Regions from separate parts of the Colwellia sp. RE-S-Sl-9 genome, predicted to be linked through region 3. Evidence: predicted binding sites of a transcription regulator. Region 3 holds the regulator's gene; each other region holds the start of a gene.

Region 1 (4,301 bases), 1.6 Mb from region 3:
CAATAGAGTGATTTGAGGTCACTTCAACAAGTACAGGTTCGCCTTTCTTGTAATTCCAATGCATATTAGAATTACGCCATTTGTAACTTGCTTGATCTTTAGCTACAGCCAATCCTGATAGTGGTTCAGCTTCAAAACCTGATTCAGATAAAGGTAAAGTCCCTAATGAAATATGTGGTTCATTAACCCAAACACTTTTAAAGTAATTCCAACCTTGCACTTTAAAACCAGCTAAATTAAGCATGTCGCCCCAGCCACTTTTAGCTGGCCATTTTTTGTGTCTTTCGCCCATGTAGTCAATACCTGTCCACATAAATTGGCTAAATACACCAGGAAATTGCAGTACTTGTTTCCAATCATCCCAACTACCTGGATTTTCATTAATAGTCACTTGTTTGTCAGGAAAGTGAGTTTGTGCCCAAGGAATAACACTGTTGCGGTAACTGTATCCTGCGATATCTACTGCATCAGCATATCCACTTACATGACTTACTTGGGGTAAAATAAAGTTAGCTGTTGTAGGGCGCGTTGTATCAAGTTCTTTTACCCATTTATTTAACTTAACAGCAGTATCAGCAAGAACATGCTCACCTTTGGTAGATTCATCGTATCGTTTCTTTAGCTCTTTGGGTGTAAATTTAGGAGCGGATCCCCAAAAGCTGCCATCCATTTTCATTGGATCATCTAAGTCACTCCAAAATCCAGTAACGTAACGGTAATGTACATAAGTCCATTCAATTTCATTACCTATACTCCACATAAATACACTGGGGTGATTTCGATCACGAAGCATAGTACGTGTTAAGTCGCTTTTTGCCCATTGTTGAAAATGTTCAACGTAACCTTTGGTAATATTGTCATCGTGGCGTTCATGGTAGTTAAGACGTTTGTCTTTAGCGTAATCAAATTCATCAAAAAATTCGTTTTGAACTAATATGCCCATCTCATCACATAAGTCTAAAAATTCTTGAGAAAATGGGTTATGCGTTGTTCTTATTGCATTCAATCCAGCATCTTTTAGTGAGGCAAGGCGTCTACGCCATACTTCTTTTGGTACTGCCGCACCGACTAAGCCGCCGTCATGGTGTAAAGAAACACCTTTAACTAAAGTTGATTTTCCGTTAAGAAAAAAGCCTTTCTTAGGAATAAAAGCAATGCTACGAATACCAAATGGAGTTGTGTAGGTATCTACATTTTTACCTTCAATAGATAATGTTGTTACTGCAGAGTACATATTAGGTTTATCAATATCCCACAATTTAGGGTTATCAATAGTGAATTTGGCTGTATAGGTATCTTTTTTGTTTGATTTTAAGCGCTCTTTTTTCGTACTTGTAGCAACAATGTTACCTTTATTATCAATGATTTGAGTTGTTAATTGAAAACGATTTGTTGAGCTGTGTTTGTTCTCAACATCGATTTTTATATTCACTTTAGCTTGTTCGGCTGATACTTCAGGCGTTGTTACAAAAGTTCCCCAAATAGGAATATGTAATTTGTTGACGGTAACGAGTTTTACATTTCTATAAATACCGCTACCGGTATACCAGCGGCTATCACCATAACGTGAATGATCAACATGTACGGTTAATATATTGTCGCTACCGTTAGTCGTTAATTTATCACTTAAATCGAAGTTAATAGGAGAATAACCATAAGGGTTATGACCTAGCTTCTTACCGTTAAGCCAAAAAGTGGCATTGTTGTATACGCCATCAAACATCACAAAAACTTTTTCGTTAGCTAAATCAGCGGTTGTTTTAAAGTGCTTTTGATATATGCCAACTCCCCCTGGTAAATATCCTGTAGCGCCTTCTAACGATTCAGAGAAAGATGCTTCAACACTCCAATCGTGAGGTAAGCGCAAGTTACGCCATTCCTTATCATTAAGGGGTAACTTCTCAGGTAATTCAGTGGAGTCAACTAGGGTAAATTTCCAATTAAAATTGAAATCTACTTCCCGCGGAGGGGTCTCTGCTTTAGCGGTAAAGCCAAACATTATGCTTATTAGAATTAATGTGGTTATTACTCTCAAAATGTTGCTCCGAAATAGGTTCTTGTAGAAGTGATTAAATTGATGTTTTGTAATTTTGTTAACTCAATCTTGAAATATGTATGGTTAATTGTCAACAAAATGATGTTTATAAGTGAGTTTATGTATTTAAATATAAAATAGCTTTTCGTTTGTTAAATTTTGTATAAAAAGAATCTTTTTATACAAGCTAAACAAAGTTGACCTAAATCAACTTTATTTTAAAGGTAGTAATGTATTGTTCAGCTTATGTACCAAAGTTAAATATCTATAATCATGTAGATATGCGTAAGTCATTCTTTTAGGTGTGTAATGGTTGATCTCGCCAGACGAAATTTTTTTAATGTAACTAAAAAAAACAGTAAGCCAGCTATACGCTTACCTTATGTTATTAATGAAAAAGTTTTTACAGATAATTGCACTCAATGCGAGGAATGTATAAATGTTTGCCCAGAAAAAATTATTGTAAAAGGAGATGGTGGTTTTCCTGAAATTGACTTTAATAAAGGCGAGTGCACGTTTTGTAATAAATGTGTAGAAGCATGTAAAGAGCCTATTTTTACTCAAGTTGAAAGTGAAAAACCTTGGGATTTAGCGATTGAAATTAAGGCTAATTGTTTAGCAAAAAAACAAGTGTATTGCCTAAGTTGTCAAGATAACTGTGAAACCGAAGCTATTTCATTTACTTATATTAATCAGTCAACTCCTCAACCTCAAATTTCTTTAGATAGCTGTAATGGCTGTGGAGCATGTGTTGCTGTATGTCCACAAACGGCTATTGAATTATCACCCAAAAATGAATTTTTAAACACAATTGGAGAAGCTTATGAGCGCTCTTGAATCTTTAATTTGGAATATTTTAGGTTATTCATCTATGCCTATTATTTTCTTGATGGGTTTTATTGCAACGGCTGGTGTATCAATGCTGGCGTTAAAAATTATCGGTGCAAAACCACTAAAATAAACAATTATCTTGTATTTTTTGTGTAAGCGAAAATACAAATAAAAATAAGGATCGAATATTTTGATCAATTTATTAGAAGAAACTCCAGTAAATATAGCAGGAGTTATGTTTGTAGCTCATCCCTCTAAAGTATCTGCTGTTGCAAAGGAATTGGGTCAGTTTCCTGGAGCAGAGGTACATGTAACCGGTAATACCGGCAACATGGTTGTTACGATCGAGGAAGTTATCACTAATCCTAAAAAGAGTAAATTAATAGACATTATTACAGACATGGGATTAGTGAATGGTGTTATTTCTTCTTCTTTAATTTTTCATCATAACGATGCCGGATTGCCACAACACCAAGAGGTAAAATCATGAAAGTAACAAGAAGAGACTTTATTAAAGCAAATGCTATTGCTGCAACTGCTGTTGCTGCCGGTGTGGCAATACCAAGTTCAGCATCAAACCTTATGACTAAATCGTCAGATACCACAATCAAATGGGATAAAGCTCCCTGTCGTTTTTGTGGAACAGGTTGTAGCGTTTTAGTAGGAACTCAAGAAGGCAAAGTGGTTGCTACGCAAGGTGATCCTGAAGCCGAAGTGAATAAAGGCCTAAACTGTATTAAAGGCTATTTTTTATCAAAAATTATGTACGGTAAAGATCGCCTAACTCAGCCATTGTTAAGAATGACAAATGGTAAATACGACAAAGAAGGTGATTTTGCTCCAGTAAGCTGGGATAAAGCTTTTGATGTAATGGCTGAAAAATTTAAAGCGGCTATTAAAAAGAAAGGCCCAACGTCTGTAGGTATGTTTGGTTCTGGTCAGTGGACTGTTTGGGAAGGGTATGCCGCGTCAAAATTAATGAAAGCGGGTTTTCTTAGCAATAATATTGACCCAAATGCACGTCACTGTATGGCATCTGCAGTAGGTGGATTTATGCGTACCTTTGGTATGGATGAGCCTATGGGATGTTACGATGATCTAGAGAATGCCGATGCTTTTGTGCTTTGGGGTTCAAATATGGCCGAAATGCATCCTATTTTATGGTCACGTTTAACAGATCGTCGATTAAGCGCACCACACGTAAAAGTCAATGTATTATCAACATACAAGCACCGTAGTTTTGAACTTGCAGATAACGGTATGGTGTTCATACCTCAAACAGATCTAGCCATCTTAAACTTTATTGCAAATTACATTATTCAAAATGATGCTGTTGATAAAGAGTTTTTAAAGAAACATGTAAACATTCGTGAAGGTGTCACTGATATCGGTTATGGATTACGCCCAACTCATCCTTTAGAAAAGTCAGCTAAAA
Region 2 (4,301 bases), 1.0 Mb from region 3:
AGGTAACGGGAGGTTTGCCATGTGTCAGACTTTACAGAAAGTACAGGTAAGCCAGCTTCAAGCGCCTGTTTACATAAGTCGAGTACATATTCATTAGGTACGTAACCGTTGGTTAATAATAATGCGCCTACTTTTGTACCGTTAAGTGCAGATAAACAAGTTGCAATAATTATATCGGTACGATCGCCTGGTGTAACAATTAGTCGGCTGGGTTGTAAATGGCTGACTAAGTTATCAACGGTACGCGCACAAAAACTGATACTTCTAATTCTTCTGTGTTCAAAATCTCCTTTATTAATCAGTGTTGCATTTAAATAAGTACTAATATCACAAACTCTGGGAGCAACTAAATCCATTTCCCATGGAACAGAACCCAATAGTTTAAATTGTTTGTTTTTAAAGATAGATAATGCAGGAAATAAATCGGTTGCATCATTAGACTCAATTTCATTTTCTCTGGGTAATAAACCAAATTCATCTTCATTAGGCGAATTAACTTTATTAATAATACAACCGAGTAGCTTGCTATTTTTAATTCCCCCAAAAGTTTCAGCTGTTACTTCGATACGATCTTCAAATTCTTCAGCGGTATCGTTACCCAGAGTGGTTACTAAAACAATATTGGCAGAAAGTGTTTGCGCTACATCTCGGTTAATTCTGCCTGCATAAGGTTGGCGCGTGGTAGGAATTAAACCTTCTATAATTACAACGTCGTAGTGTTGGCTAAAGTTGTCGTAGTTTTCTACTATTTTTTCAAGAATAAATTCACGTTGTCCGTCAGCCATTTGTTCTTCAACATAACTAAGAGGAATTGAGTGATCGTCGGTTGACCAACTAATATGATCTTTTTTATTTTTTAATACACTGCGAGAGGGTTGGCTAATGGGTTTGAAGTGTCCCACTTTAATTCCACGTTGTTGACACGCATGTACTAAACCAACAGCTATACTGGTAAGACCTACACCAAATCCCGCTGGAATTAACATTATTTTATGATGCATTTTTATTCCCCAGTATTCTTTAAAGAAAGTAATTGTTGTGTTTGCTCAGCAATAACAAACTCTTCGTTTGTAGGAATAACCCAGCATGAACGTGAGTTGTTAGCGGCGATATTACCGCTTTGACCAAAACGAGCTTGTTCATTTTTTTCATCATCAAGATAAAAATTAAGAATTTGTAGGTGAGATACCACCATTTTTCTAACCAACATTGAATTTTCACCGATACCGCCGGTAAAAATAATACCGTCTAGTTCTGTTAAGCTTGCAGTATAAGATGCGATAACTTTAGCTATTCTGTAGCTGAATATCGTTAATGCTAATGTTGCTCTGCAGTTTGGATCATCAGTCATTGCTTCTTCTAATGCTCTACAATCGTTACTGGTACCTGAAACGCCTAATAAACCACTTTTATTATTGAGGAGCTTATTGATTTCATCAGTTGAATAACCCAGCTTATTCACTAAATAAAAAATAATGTTTGAGTCAATATCGCCGCAACGTGTTCCCATCATGACACCTTCGTTGGGTGTAAAACCTAAACTTGTGTCTACACTTTTGCCATTTTTTATTGCGGTAATACTACAACCGTTACCTAAATGGGCTGAAATAAAGTTACATTGTTCAATAGGCTTGTTAATTAATTTTGCTGCTTCAGCGGATACAAAATAATGGCTAGTTCCATGAAAACCATAACGCCTAATACTATGTTCTTCATATAACTCATAAGGTAAGCCGTAGATAAAAGCTTTAGAGGGAAGTGTTTGATGAAAAGCGGTGTCAAAAATGGCAACTTGCGGAAGTGATTCAAATGCTTTTTCGCAAACCGTAATACCCATTAAATTGGCTGGATTATGCAAAGGAGCTAATCGAGATAAAGAGCCGATTATTTGTTTTACTTCATCAGTAATTAATGTGGGCGTACTATAGTTTTCTCCACCATGAACCACTCGGTGACCAATAGCGATAATGTTATCATTAAAGTCAAAAGCTTTTAATTCATCAACGAGTATTGCTATGGCTAAACTATGGTCATAAGGAGCTACAATATTTTTAACAATAACGTCTTCTTTATACTTTATTTTGATAGTGGCTTTATCTGAAAACAACTGCTCAGCCAGACCGGTTAAAATAGTCTTAGTTGATTTGGGATTGATTAAAGAAAATTTAAGTGAAGAACTACCGCAGTTAATAACCAGAATAAGTTGTTTTGTCATCTAAAACGCCTATATATTATTTAAATTAATATTCTTAAACTAACTATAGAAGATGAAAATTTAAAAACATTGATTTAATACAATAAAGCTTAAAACAACATGAATTTTTAAAGGTTTTTCAAGATATTTTTCAGGATAAGTTAAATGCTTATTTTTATATCGCTATATTGAGGTGATTTATCTGAATTTAAGGGAAATAATATTTAAATAAGAATATAATAAGAACCCGTTATACTAATAAATTAGTAATTGAAAAGTTTGTATTCTTACATACCACTTATTTTTATTTAAAATTAAGTAAGTGGTTATGAACATATTAATGATGTTTGGAGAAATCATGGATAAAAAAGTTAGCTCGCGCACTACAAGTAACAAAGCTTTACGCTTGAATCTTGATGAGAAAAAGTATGGAACTATCGTAGAGATAGGTGCAGGCCAAGAAGTGGCGAGGCAGTTTTTTTTAGCGGGAGCTGCAGCAGGAACTATTGCTAAAACTATGTCTGCTTATGACATGAAGTTTTCTGATGCAATATACGGTGTGCAAGAAGATAGACGTTATGTAAGTAAAGCACGTGTAAAAGCTATGATGACACAAGAATTTGCTCTTGTGGTAGACCGGGTAGGTGATATTCGTTCTAAGTCTTCACGTTATTTTTCTTATGCAGCAACGGTTGCCGCTAAAAGTTTTAATCGTAAAAACGAATGCCATGCTTGGTGTGGTGTTAGAGTGCAAATGTATCCAGGCGCAGAGCCTTCAAATATTACTATTCATGTTCGCATGCATGATGATAGCGCTGAAGCGCAACAAGAAGCGTTAGGCAATTTAGGTGTAAACCTTATTTACGCCGCTTATTATTATTTTGAAAATCCAAAAGATATTATTGATTCTTTAAGTGACAACATAGGTAAAGATCGTATTGAAATAGATGCCATTGAATTTGAAGGGCCCTATTTTGAAGATATTGATAACCGTGCGATAAACTTACACTTAATACGTAGTTGGAAAACCCGTGCCATTATGTTTAAGCCTGATGGTTCAGTAACTGTTCCAGCAGATATGTTGTATAAAAAGAACGTATTAACGATTCGTGGTTCATTCAAGCCAGCCACTAAACTAAATGTGGATATGATTGAGCAAGGTAAAAACTCTTTTAATACGCTTAATAGTTTAGATGGTGATAGTACAATTGCTATTGCTGAAATATCGCTGAATGATCTGTATGGTAATGATGCGAAAGTGCCTGAAGCTGATATTATTACAAGGGTTCAGTTACTAAACTCGCTGGGTTATAGCGTAATGATTTCTGATTACACTCGTTACTTTTCTTTACGTGCTTATTTTCGTCAATATACGCAGCTACAAATAGGGATTGTTGTGGGTATGATGAACATGCGACAAATTTTTGATGAGCAGTTTTATCGTGGGGTAGAAGGTGGAATACTGGAAGCTTTTGGTAAATTATTTCCAGATAATACGCGTATATTTGTATATCCAGAATTAGAAAATGGCGACGAGCTTATTGATTTTACTCAAGTTAAAGTGCCTGACCATTTACGCTTTTTATATCAACATTTACTAGAAAATAATTTTATATCAGGTATTGAATGCAGTGATAAAAAATTATTAAAAATATACTCTAGAGAAGTACTTAAGCAAATATCTTCAGGTAAGGCAGGCTGGGAAAAGAATGTACCGGAAGCTATTGTTGAAGAAATTAAAGAAAATAAATTACTCGGTTATAGATAACTCTTTATTGAATTTGTTATAGCTGATATATGTGTTCAAAAGCCCTTTAAATATACTTTCAAAGGGCTTTTTTGATAAAAGGTGAGCCTTTATTCTATATCTTTAATTAAAACCGAGGTGTCGCAACGATTAAACCCCTTTTCTTGTAATCGCTGATACGAAGCATCTACCATTTTAGCTACAGGTAAATTTATGCCTAGCTGTTCAGCTTGCTCTAAGCAAATATTCAAATCTTTTCTCATCCAGTCTATAGCAAACCCGAAATCAAATTGATCTTCTGCCATGGTATGCGTTCGTTGTTCAAGCTGCCAAGACTGAGCTGCACCATGTTTAAGTACA
Region 3 (4,301 bases):
AAGTAACTAAAATAGTAATTAGCTACTTTATTAGTGTTTTTATTACTTAACAAAAGGTGATTCATATCCATCAGGTTTTAACGCGAGTACATCACAGTTCAGTCGATCTATTACGTGTTCAGCGGTATTGCCTATTAATGTGGCTGATAATCCTGTTCTACCTACCGTGCCTAAAATCACTAATTCTGCGTCGATTTGGTTGGCAATTTCTTCGATAACATCTTCAGGTAAACCTTCTTGAACGTAGGTGTTCTCTTTCGCTATCTGGTATTTTTCACAATGTTCTGTCATCGCATCTTGGTGATGTTTTAACATAGTATCGTTGTATTCTACCGCGTTAAATTCAGGTATTTCTATGGTGATGTTAACAGGCGTACCGGGATAAGAATTAACAATGTGCACGTTACCGTTTATTGTTTTTGCTAAGTCGCTCGCTTGTGAGGTGATTTTATGGTTAAGCGAAAGGTGTTCTTCTTCATCACTTCCTACATTTATTGCTGCAAGTATATTGCCGTTTTCAGGCCATAAATGATCTTTAACTAATAACACAGGGCAAGGGCATTTACGTAAAATATGCCAGTCGGTAGGCGTAAATATAACGGATTTTAGTTTGTCGTGTTCGTGAGTACCTTTAATAACAATGTCGTGATTATGATCAAGCACTTCGCTGATCACTGCTTCAAAAGGTCTGTTGTGCCAAACAACTTTGGTGTTGATAGTAAGTGACTCTGTATCGAGTTGTTCGATAATGTTATTAAGCCATTGGTGTCTATCGTCTATAACGGTTTGTCGCATAGATTCACGTTCATCGCTTGATAACATGGTGGTCATTTCGTAAGAAAAATCAAAAATAGATAAGAAGGCTGTGATAGTAGCCTTAGTATGTTGTGCTAGTTCAATACTACGCTTTAACGCTTTTTGGTCGTCTGTCGTAGGATCAATAACCGTTAGTATATTTTGATACTTTTTCATAATATCGTCCCCAATTATTTAGCTCGTATTTATAATACCATGAGTATCAGTATAGTGTATGAACGAGTGTTTTTTAATTGTTTTACATCAAGATATTCTTAATTAATAATATCTTGATGAAGAGGGGAATATGAAATTTAAAATAGATCTTTTACGGAGATTAACAACAGTAATAATAACGTACCTTTTACTACTGTTGTTTATACCCGTTATCATTCAAGATGCAGGTTTCAGTGGGAACTAAAAACAATTTAAGCACAGATTTTACGTTCCAAACAAAATCTAAGGTCTACATCCATGTATGCAAGGCATTAAGTTTACGTCATGGCTATTCTCGGTAACTGCTCCTGCGTTACCCTAATGTCCTACATCCGTGTAGGAACCTGACTAAAGTTAATAACGAAGCATAAATTGTTTTAGACCCATCGAAGAAGCGCTTGAGCAAAATCACTTCATCAACAACGCTTTTCATAAGGGAGTAACCATTATCACAAAGCGTTGCCTTGAATTGATATCGCTCAAGCACTCTGAAATAGCCTCTTGATTGGTAACGGGTATATATCGAATTACAGTGAAGCAACTTCGTTAAGCTTTTCAATATTTTTAATGGTAATCAGTTTGCCACTCACATCGATTAAACCATTTTTATGAAACCTATTCAGTAAGCGGCTAATCGTTTCAACCGTTAAACCAATAAAGTTACCTATATCGCCACGTGTCATGGTTAATCTAAACTCAGACGCAGAAAATCCTCGTTCATGATATCTTTTACTTAACGTACTAATAAAAGTTGCTAATCGTTGCTCTGCATTTTTATGATTAAGTAACATAAGCATTTCATGATCTGAACGAATTTCAGAGCTCATCATTTTTAATATTTGTTTTTTAAGCTTTGGCATAGTGTTAGAAATAGAGTCTAACGTGTCGTATGGAATTTCACATACCATTGATGTTTCCAGTGCTTTAGCAAAACTAGGATGTTCTGAATTGGCAATGGCGTCAAAACCTAATAAATCACCTGCTAGATGAAACCCTGTAATTTGTTCTTCTCCTTGCTCATTAACGGTAAAGGTTTTAAATGTACCAGAACGAATGGCATAAAGAGATTTCATTTCGTCGCCGTCTTGAAAAATTTGCTCACCTTTATGGATAGGCTTTTTACGGTCAATAATATTATCAAGCGTATTAAGTTCTTGCTCGTTTAACGAAAATGGAAGGCATAATTCACTAATACTACAGTTTTGACAATGGATGTGTTGTTTTCCTGAGCAATTGTTGTTTTCCATAATGTCCATACTTAATCAAAGGTTAATTGATTTGGATCATATTCTAACCTTCATCTATATGCAATCGATTAAACGAGCAAGTACAAGGTATAAATACCGTAACCGATAAGGCTTATTGCCATTGTTTTTCTAAATAAGGGGTGGTTAAGTAGCGTTTTTGCTTTGATTAAGCTATACGACATAATAAGCAATGCTGGTAGGGTTCCTAAGCCAAAGCTAGTCATAATTAATGCGCCCGTAGTTACGCTGCCACTAGCTAATGACCATGTTAGCATTGAATAAATTAAACCACAGGGCAACCAGCCCCATAGCGCACCTAAACCTATGGCTTTTTGTGGTGAGTCTACAGGTATTAAACGTTTGGAGTAAGGTGATAAATATTGCCAAATAAATTTACCTAAGCGTTCAACTCTATTTAACCACATAAGCCATTGGCCAATATAAAGTCCTAAAAATATAAGAAATAGAGCGGATATTACGCGTAAACCAGCTAAAGGTACGCCAAGATTTTTAGCCGCGACAGAACCTGTAAAACCAACTATTGCGCCAATTAGGGTATAAGATAATATGCGACCAAAATTATAACTGAAAACTAAAAGTGTTTTTGAGTACGACGAATGTTTAGGTAGAGCAGAGGTTAGCATTGAGGTTATGCCACCACACATTCCTAAGCAATGGCCAGATCCCAAAATGCCTATAATAAAGGCTGAAAAATAATCAATGTTCATTAACTATCTTTTGGTTGATTTGATGCGTTGGTGTTTTTATTCTTTTCTGATATTAATTCTGATGTTGATTTATTTTTATCAGCTGCTTGATCGTCATTTTCGTCAAACAAAATACTTAAACCTTGTTTTTCAAGATCATCAAATTGTTCTGTTTTAACTGCCCAGAAAAAAAGATAAAGGCCAATAGCCGTTAATAGTACCGCGATAGGAATTAATACGTAAATTATGCTCATTGAATATATTAGCCTTTTGTATCTTTTTTGATATTAAGTAAGCGCAGTGAGTTAGTCACAACCAATATGGAACTGGCTGACATACCAATAACTGCGAGGTAAGGCGTAATATAGCCAGCCATTGCTAACGGCAACACTAAGGCATTATAACCAAATGCCCATAAGTAGTTTTGCCAAATAATTTTTTTAGTTTTTTGAGCAATGAGTTTTAACGCAGTAATATTAGTTAAATCACTGTTTAATAATATAATATCTGCGCCGTTTTTCGCAATATCTGTACCACTTCCCATGGCTATGGCTATATGAGCCGCGCTAAATACAGGCGTGTCGTTGACACCATCACCCACCATGGCAACAATATGGTCAACTTGTTTGGCTTTTAATAGCTCAACTTTATTTTTAGCACTTAAATTACTGTGAGCTTGAGATAAATGCAAAACAGACTGTGTTTTATCGCAACCGGCTTTATTGTCGCCTGAAAGCATTAAGGTTGATATTGATTGGTCATGCAAGTTTTTAATTAAGCTAGCGGCGTTATCTCTTACACTGTCTTCTAGGTAAAAGGCAGCGATAAGTTGTTCGCCTGTTACCAATACGCATTGAGCATTATTCACATTAGCTTCTGAATCGGCTAAACGTAGGGTGGGTAATAACCAACTGGGTTTACCTATTTGGTAGGTTTCGTTTTGATAATTACCTGAAACGCCTGAACTGGGTGTTACTTCTATTTGGGTGACATTAAGAGAAAAGTCTCTATGTTTAATAAATGCTTTTGCGATAGGGTGTTCTGAGTGAGATTCTAATCCAGCAGCAATAGCTAATACTTGTTTTTCGCTAAACGCACGATCAAATAATTCCACCTTACTGATAGTAAACTCACCCGTGGTTAACGTGCCTGTTTTATCAAAAGCAAAACAATTAACGTTAGGTAAGGTTTCCATTACGTGGGCTGACTTTATCAAGATACCTTTATTATTTAGTGTAACTGTTGCGCAAGTTAATGCGGTTGGTGTGGCTAACGATAAAGCACAAGGGCAGGTTGCCACTAATACCGAAAGCGTTATCCAAAAGGCTTCTTCAGG
Region 4 (4,301 bases), 1.4 Mb from region 3:
CAGCTCTTTAAATATATAGCTATGAGCTGCAGGAAAAGCGATCAGCAATAAACCTATCGCTAAAACTAACCAAGTTTCGTTAGCATCCCAAAAAGGGCCGATAGAGGCGATCATGGTATCGCTGTTATCTTCTTGTTTTAGGGGAAGTAAAATACCCACGCCTAAATCGTAGCCGTCTAATATGGCGTAAAGAAGAATTGAAAATCCCATTAAAGCGACAAATATTATGGCGAGTGCGTTAGCTTCAAACATTATTTTATTCCTTCTATTGCTGAAGTGATAATGGGTTTTGTAATTTCATCATCGCTGATTTCTTCAATTTCAACCGCTCTACCTGCCATAGTGAAAATAGTATGTAAGTAAGCAATCATTAACACGGTATACAAGATTAAATATAAGATTAACGATAAACCTACATTTGCGGGAGCTATATCAGTAGCAGCATCTTTAACACTTAATATCCCTGTTACTAGCCAAGGTTGGCGTCCTACTTCAGTAACGTACCAGCCAGCTAATGTGGCTACCCAACCTGAAAATGTCATGAACAATAAGGTTTTTAACACCCAAGGTGATAGCTCCTTTTTACGCCAGAGTTGAATACGCCCAGTCCATGCAACAAATAACATCAGAAAGCCGAGGCCAACCATAATGCGGAAAGAGAAGAACACTGGCATAACAGGCGGATGGTTACCTTCAAACTCGTTTAAGCCCTTGATCTCACCATTTAAGTCATGAGTTAAAATCAGGCTAGCCATATTGGGAATGCCTATTTCAAAATGGTTAGTTTTTTCTACGGCATCAGGTAAGGCGAAAAGTAACAAGGGGGCGCCTTTTTCTGTATGCCAAATACCTTCCATTGCCGCTATTTTTTGTGGTTGATGTTCTAAAGTATTTAATCCGTGAAAATCCCCTACTAATGCCTGTGTTGGCGCTAAAATAGCTGCCACCGTTAAAGCTATTTTTAAGGTAAGTTTAGGTGCGCGTTTGTCGTCACCTTTTAATAAACGATACGCACTGATGCCCGCAATTAAAAATGCAGCCGTTAACCCTGAGGCAATCAGCATATGTGTAAATCGATATGGGAATGATGGATTAAAAATAATGGCCAACCAATCAATAGGAAAAGCAACTCCATCACGCATTTCGTAACCTTGCGGTGTATGCATCCAAGAGTTAAGCGCTAAAATCCAAAAGGCTGATAACGTAGTACCAAAAGCAACAATAAAGGTAGAAAGGGTATGAACTAATGGTGATACGCGATTAATACCAAATAGCATAATGCCTAGAAAACCAGCCTCTAAAAAGAAAGCGGTTAGCACTTCATAACCTAATAATGGACCTGCAATATTACCGACAGTTTCCATAAATTTTGGCCAGTTAGTACCAAACTGGAATGACATGGTAATGCCACTTACCACGCCAAGAGCGAAAGTTAGAGCAAATATTTTTACCCAAAAGCGATAGGCTCGCATCCAAACTGGATCATTCGTTTGGACAAATCGTACTTTGAAAAAAAGTAAGAACCAACTTAATGCGATAGTGATAACGGGAAATAGAATATGAAAACTGATATTAGTTGCAAATTGAATGCGAGATAAAATCAAAGTATCTAACATTTTTTACTCCATTAGCCCTATGCAGCTCGCTGTGGGCCGTTGTTAAAATATGTGTAAAAAGATCGCTATGGCTTTGTAGCCAATAGCGATAAGGGAGGTTAATCGGCTTGGTTGTGCTATAAAATTAAAACTTATTAATTGCTCTTAAGTAATTTATCTTTAATATCAATTACTTTACTTACGCCTGCGCCCAGCTTCATTAAAGTATTCAATTTTTCTGGACTCATACTTTGTAGTTCACTTGCCCAATGAGTAATAGTTTCAAGCAATTCATGTATTTCATGCATTTTTACTTGTGCATATTGCTCTTCTTTATTAGCGGGTTCGTTTAATAAATTATCGCGTAATAAAGATAAGGTTGGGTCAACTTCGCGTTTACGACGTTCTTCAAATACACGTATAGCCATTTCCCAAATAGAACCAGCAGGAGAGTAATACTCTTTGCGATCTTTTGGCTTATGCTGCACCTGAACTAATCGCCACGATTGCAGTTCTTTAATACCCATGCTGACATTGCCACGAGAAATATTTAACGCTTCAGAAATTTGTACTGCGCTTAAAGGTTCTTGGCTAATCACAAGCAAGCCATACATTTGACCAACAGTACGGTTAAACCCCCAGCGACTGCCCATTTCTCCACAGTGCATTACAAACGATTCTATTTTATCTGTCATTATCATGATATGTATTTTCTGAAGTTTCAGTATTTTCTGAAAGTTTAAACCTTTGTTGATTTAAATCAATATTTATTTGAATATTTTTTAATTTATTTGAAGGTGAGTTAAGGAATATGAGGTTAGTTTTAAAAGTGCTAGTACATAAGTCATTTAGACCCATCGAAGAAGCGCTTGAGCAAAATCACTTCTTCGTTAATCCTTTTTATAAGGAACAACCATTATTACAAAGCATTGCCTTGAATTGATATCGCTCAAGCGCTCTGAAATACGTATCTTGATTGGTAACGGGTATATGAGCTGCTGAAGAACTAAAACTTAGGTTATTTAGCTTAAGTCTTTTGCATCAAATTAAGGGAGTCGTTAGAATAGCGCCAATAAAAACATCCCTCAAAAAATTCTCAAACAAAGAGCACTCACATGAAAAAAAAATTCCATTTACATGCAATTTCGCTTGCATTAAGTAGTTCATTTGTCGGTTTACCTGCTTTAGCACAAACACCAGCGGTTGAAACTGAAGAAGAAGTTGAAACCATCGCTATATTAGGTTCAAGGGTTTCAACGCGCACAGCAACTGAGTCTACTTCTCCTATTGATATTATTACGGGCGAATCATTAACTAAAGGGGGTTTTAGTGAGTTAGGCCAAAGCTTACAAGCCAGTGCACCGTCGTTTAACTTTAGCCGTACACAAGTCTCTGATGGTTCTGATTTATTTAGACCTGCGACTTTACGTGGTCTTCAGCCTGATCAAACTTTAGTGTTGATCAATGGTAAGCGTCGTCATAACCAAGCCATTTTTGGTTTAAATGGTACAGTAGGTGCTGGTGCGGCTGGAACCGATATGAACTCTATTCCTATGACTGCTCTTAAAAATGTACAGATTTTACGTGATGGTGCCGCAGCTCAATATGGTTCAGATGCGATTGCTGGCGTTATTAATTTAGAATTAAAAAATAGTACAAATGAAACCACTGGCTTTGTTCAAGCGGGATCGACAGGTGAGGGCGATGGCGACACGGTATCATTTGGTTTAAATACAGGTTTTGATATTGGAACTGAAGGCGGATTTATTAACCTTTCTGCTGAATATCGTGATGCTGATGGTACTAACCGAGCGCAACGAGATACAGGCGGTAGTTCTACCACTCCTGCTGGTACATTATCTGACGATGTTCGTTGGATCCAAGGTAACTCTGCTTCTGAATTTGGATCCGTTTTTTATAATGCGATGATCCCACTGAATGATATAGAACTGTATGCCTTTGGTGGCTTTTCAAATCGTACCGCTTTAGGTAATGGTTTTTATCGTGACTTTGGTGATGCTGTTAAAAACGTACCTCAAGTGTATGCGGATGGATTCTTACCAAGAATAGACAACGAAGCTGAAGATCTTTCAACAGCGGTAGGTGTTCGCGGTGAAATGAATGACGATTGGAGCTATGACGTTTCAGCTACTTACGGTCAAAACGAATATGACTTCCATTCTGCAAATACGATTAATGCTTCTTACGCTGCTGAATACTTAAGCTTAAATCCTAGTGCAACTGATGCTGATATAGCCGCTAATGCTGGACCTACTTCAGGCTATTCAGGAGGCTTTAGGTACGATCAATTAACCCTTAATGCTGATATTACGGGCTTAATTGAAATAGGCTTAGCAGAACCACTTTATATCGCTTTTGGCGCGGAATACCGTGATGAAGATTATGCTATTGTTGCTGGTGAAGAAGCTTCGTATGCTTGTGGACTTGCGAACCAAGATGTAGCGTTTCCATCGGTAATTGATGATTCAGTTTTTGCAGAATGTGGCTTTCAAGCCTATCCAGGATTAAGACCTAACGCAGCAAGCGGTGCGGATAGACATAGTTATGCCTTTTATGTAGATACAGAAATACAGTTAATGGAAGATTGGAATTTGGGTGCAGCCCTTCGTTATGAAGACTTTTCAGATGCAGGTGATAAATTAATTGGTAAATTATCAACACGTTTTAACATCACTGAAAATTTTG

Evidence for each region. Region 3 encodes FNR, which switches genes on or off when oxygen is low (the NO sensors DNR and NnrR bind a similar motif). Its sites were predicted from a motif close to TTGATCTAGATCAA; they were not measured.
Region 1: the regulator FNR is predicted to act here: its motif matches at 2,233-2,246, upstream of napF (ferredoxin-type protein NapF).
Region 2: the regulator FNR is predicted to act here: its motif matches at 2,285-2,298, upstream of ACM9HF_RS05990 (acetate kinase).
Region 4: the regulator FNR is predicted to act here: its motif matches at 2,346-2,359, upstream of ACM9HF_RS16555 (GbsR/MarR family transcriptional regulator).

Annotation. Positions count from the first base shown of each region.
Region 1 covers NZ_CP182631.1:1,960,818-1,965,118, reverse strand. The annotation lists gene ACM9HF_RS08375 (glycoside hydrolase family 2 TIM barrel-domain containing protein) at 1-2,035, opposite strand, end outside; gene napF (ferredoxin-type protein NapF) at 2,345-2,872, shown strand; gene ACM9HF_RS08365 (TIGR02808 family protein) at 2,859-2,996, shown strand; gene ACM9HF_RS08360 (chaperone NapD) at 3,057-3,356, shown strand; gene napA (nitrate reductase catalytic subunit NapA) at 3,353-4,301, shown strand, end outside.
Region 2 covers NZ_CP182631.1:1,387,277-1,391,577, reverse strand. The annotation lists gene pta (phosphate acetyltransferase) at 1-1,001, opposite strand, end outside; gene ACM9HF_RS05990 (acetate kinase) at 1,004-2,215, opposite strand; gene ACM9HF_RS05985 (TonB-dependent receptor) at 2,553-3,962, shown strand; gene ACM9HF_RS05980 (NAD(P)-dependent oxidoreductase) at 4,052-4,301, opposite strand, start outside.
Region 3 covers NZ_CP182631.1:378,131-382,431, forward strand. The annotation lists gene uspE (universal stress protein UspE) at 43-972, opposite strand; gene fnr (fumarate/nitrate reduction transcriptional regulator Fnr) at 1,539-2,267, opposite strand; gene ACM9HF_RS01595 (sulfite exporter TauE/SafE family protein) at 2,327-2,986, opposite strand; gene ccoS (cbb3-type cytochrome oxidase assembly protein CcoS) at 2,986-3,219, opposite strand; gene ACM9HF_RS01605 (heavy metal translocating P-type ATPase) at 3,228-4,301, opposite strand, start outside.
Region 4 covers NZ_CP182631.1:3,811,922-3,816,222, forward strand. The annotation lists gene cydB (cytochrome d ubiquinol oxidase subunit II) at 1-252, opposite strand, end outside; gene ACM9HF_RS16550 (cytochrome ubiquinol oxidase subunit I) at 252-1,616, opposite strand; gene ACM9HF_RS16555 (GbsR/MarR family transcriptional regulator) at 1,751-2,296, opposite strand; gene ACM9HF_RS16560 (TonB-dependent receptor plug domain-containing protein) at 2,711-4,301, shown strand, end outside.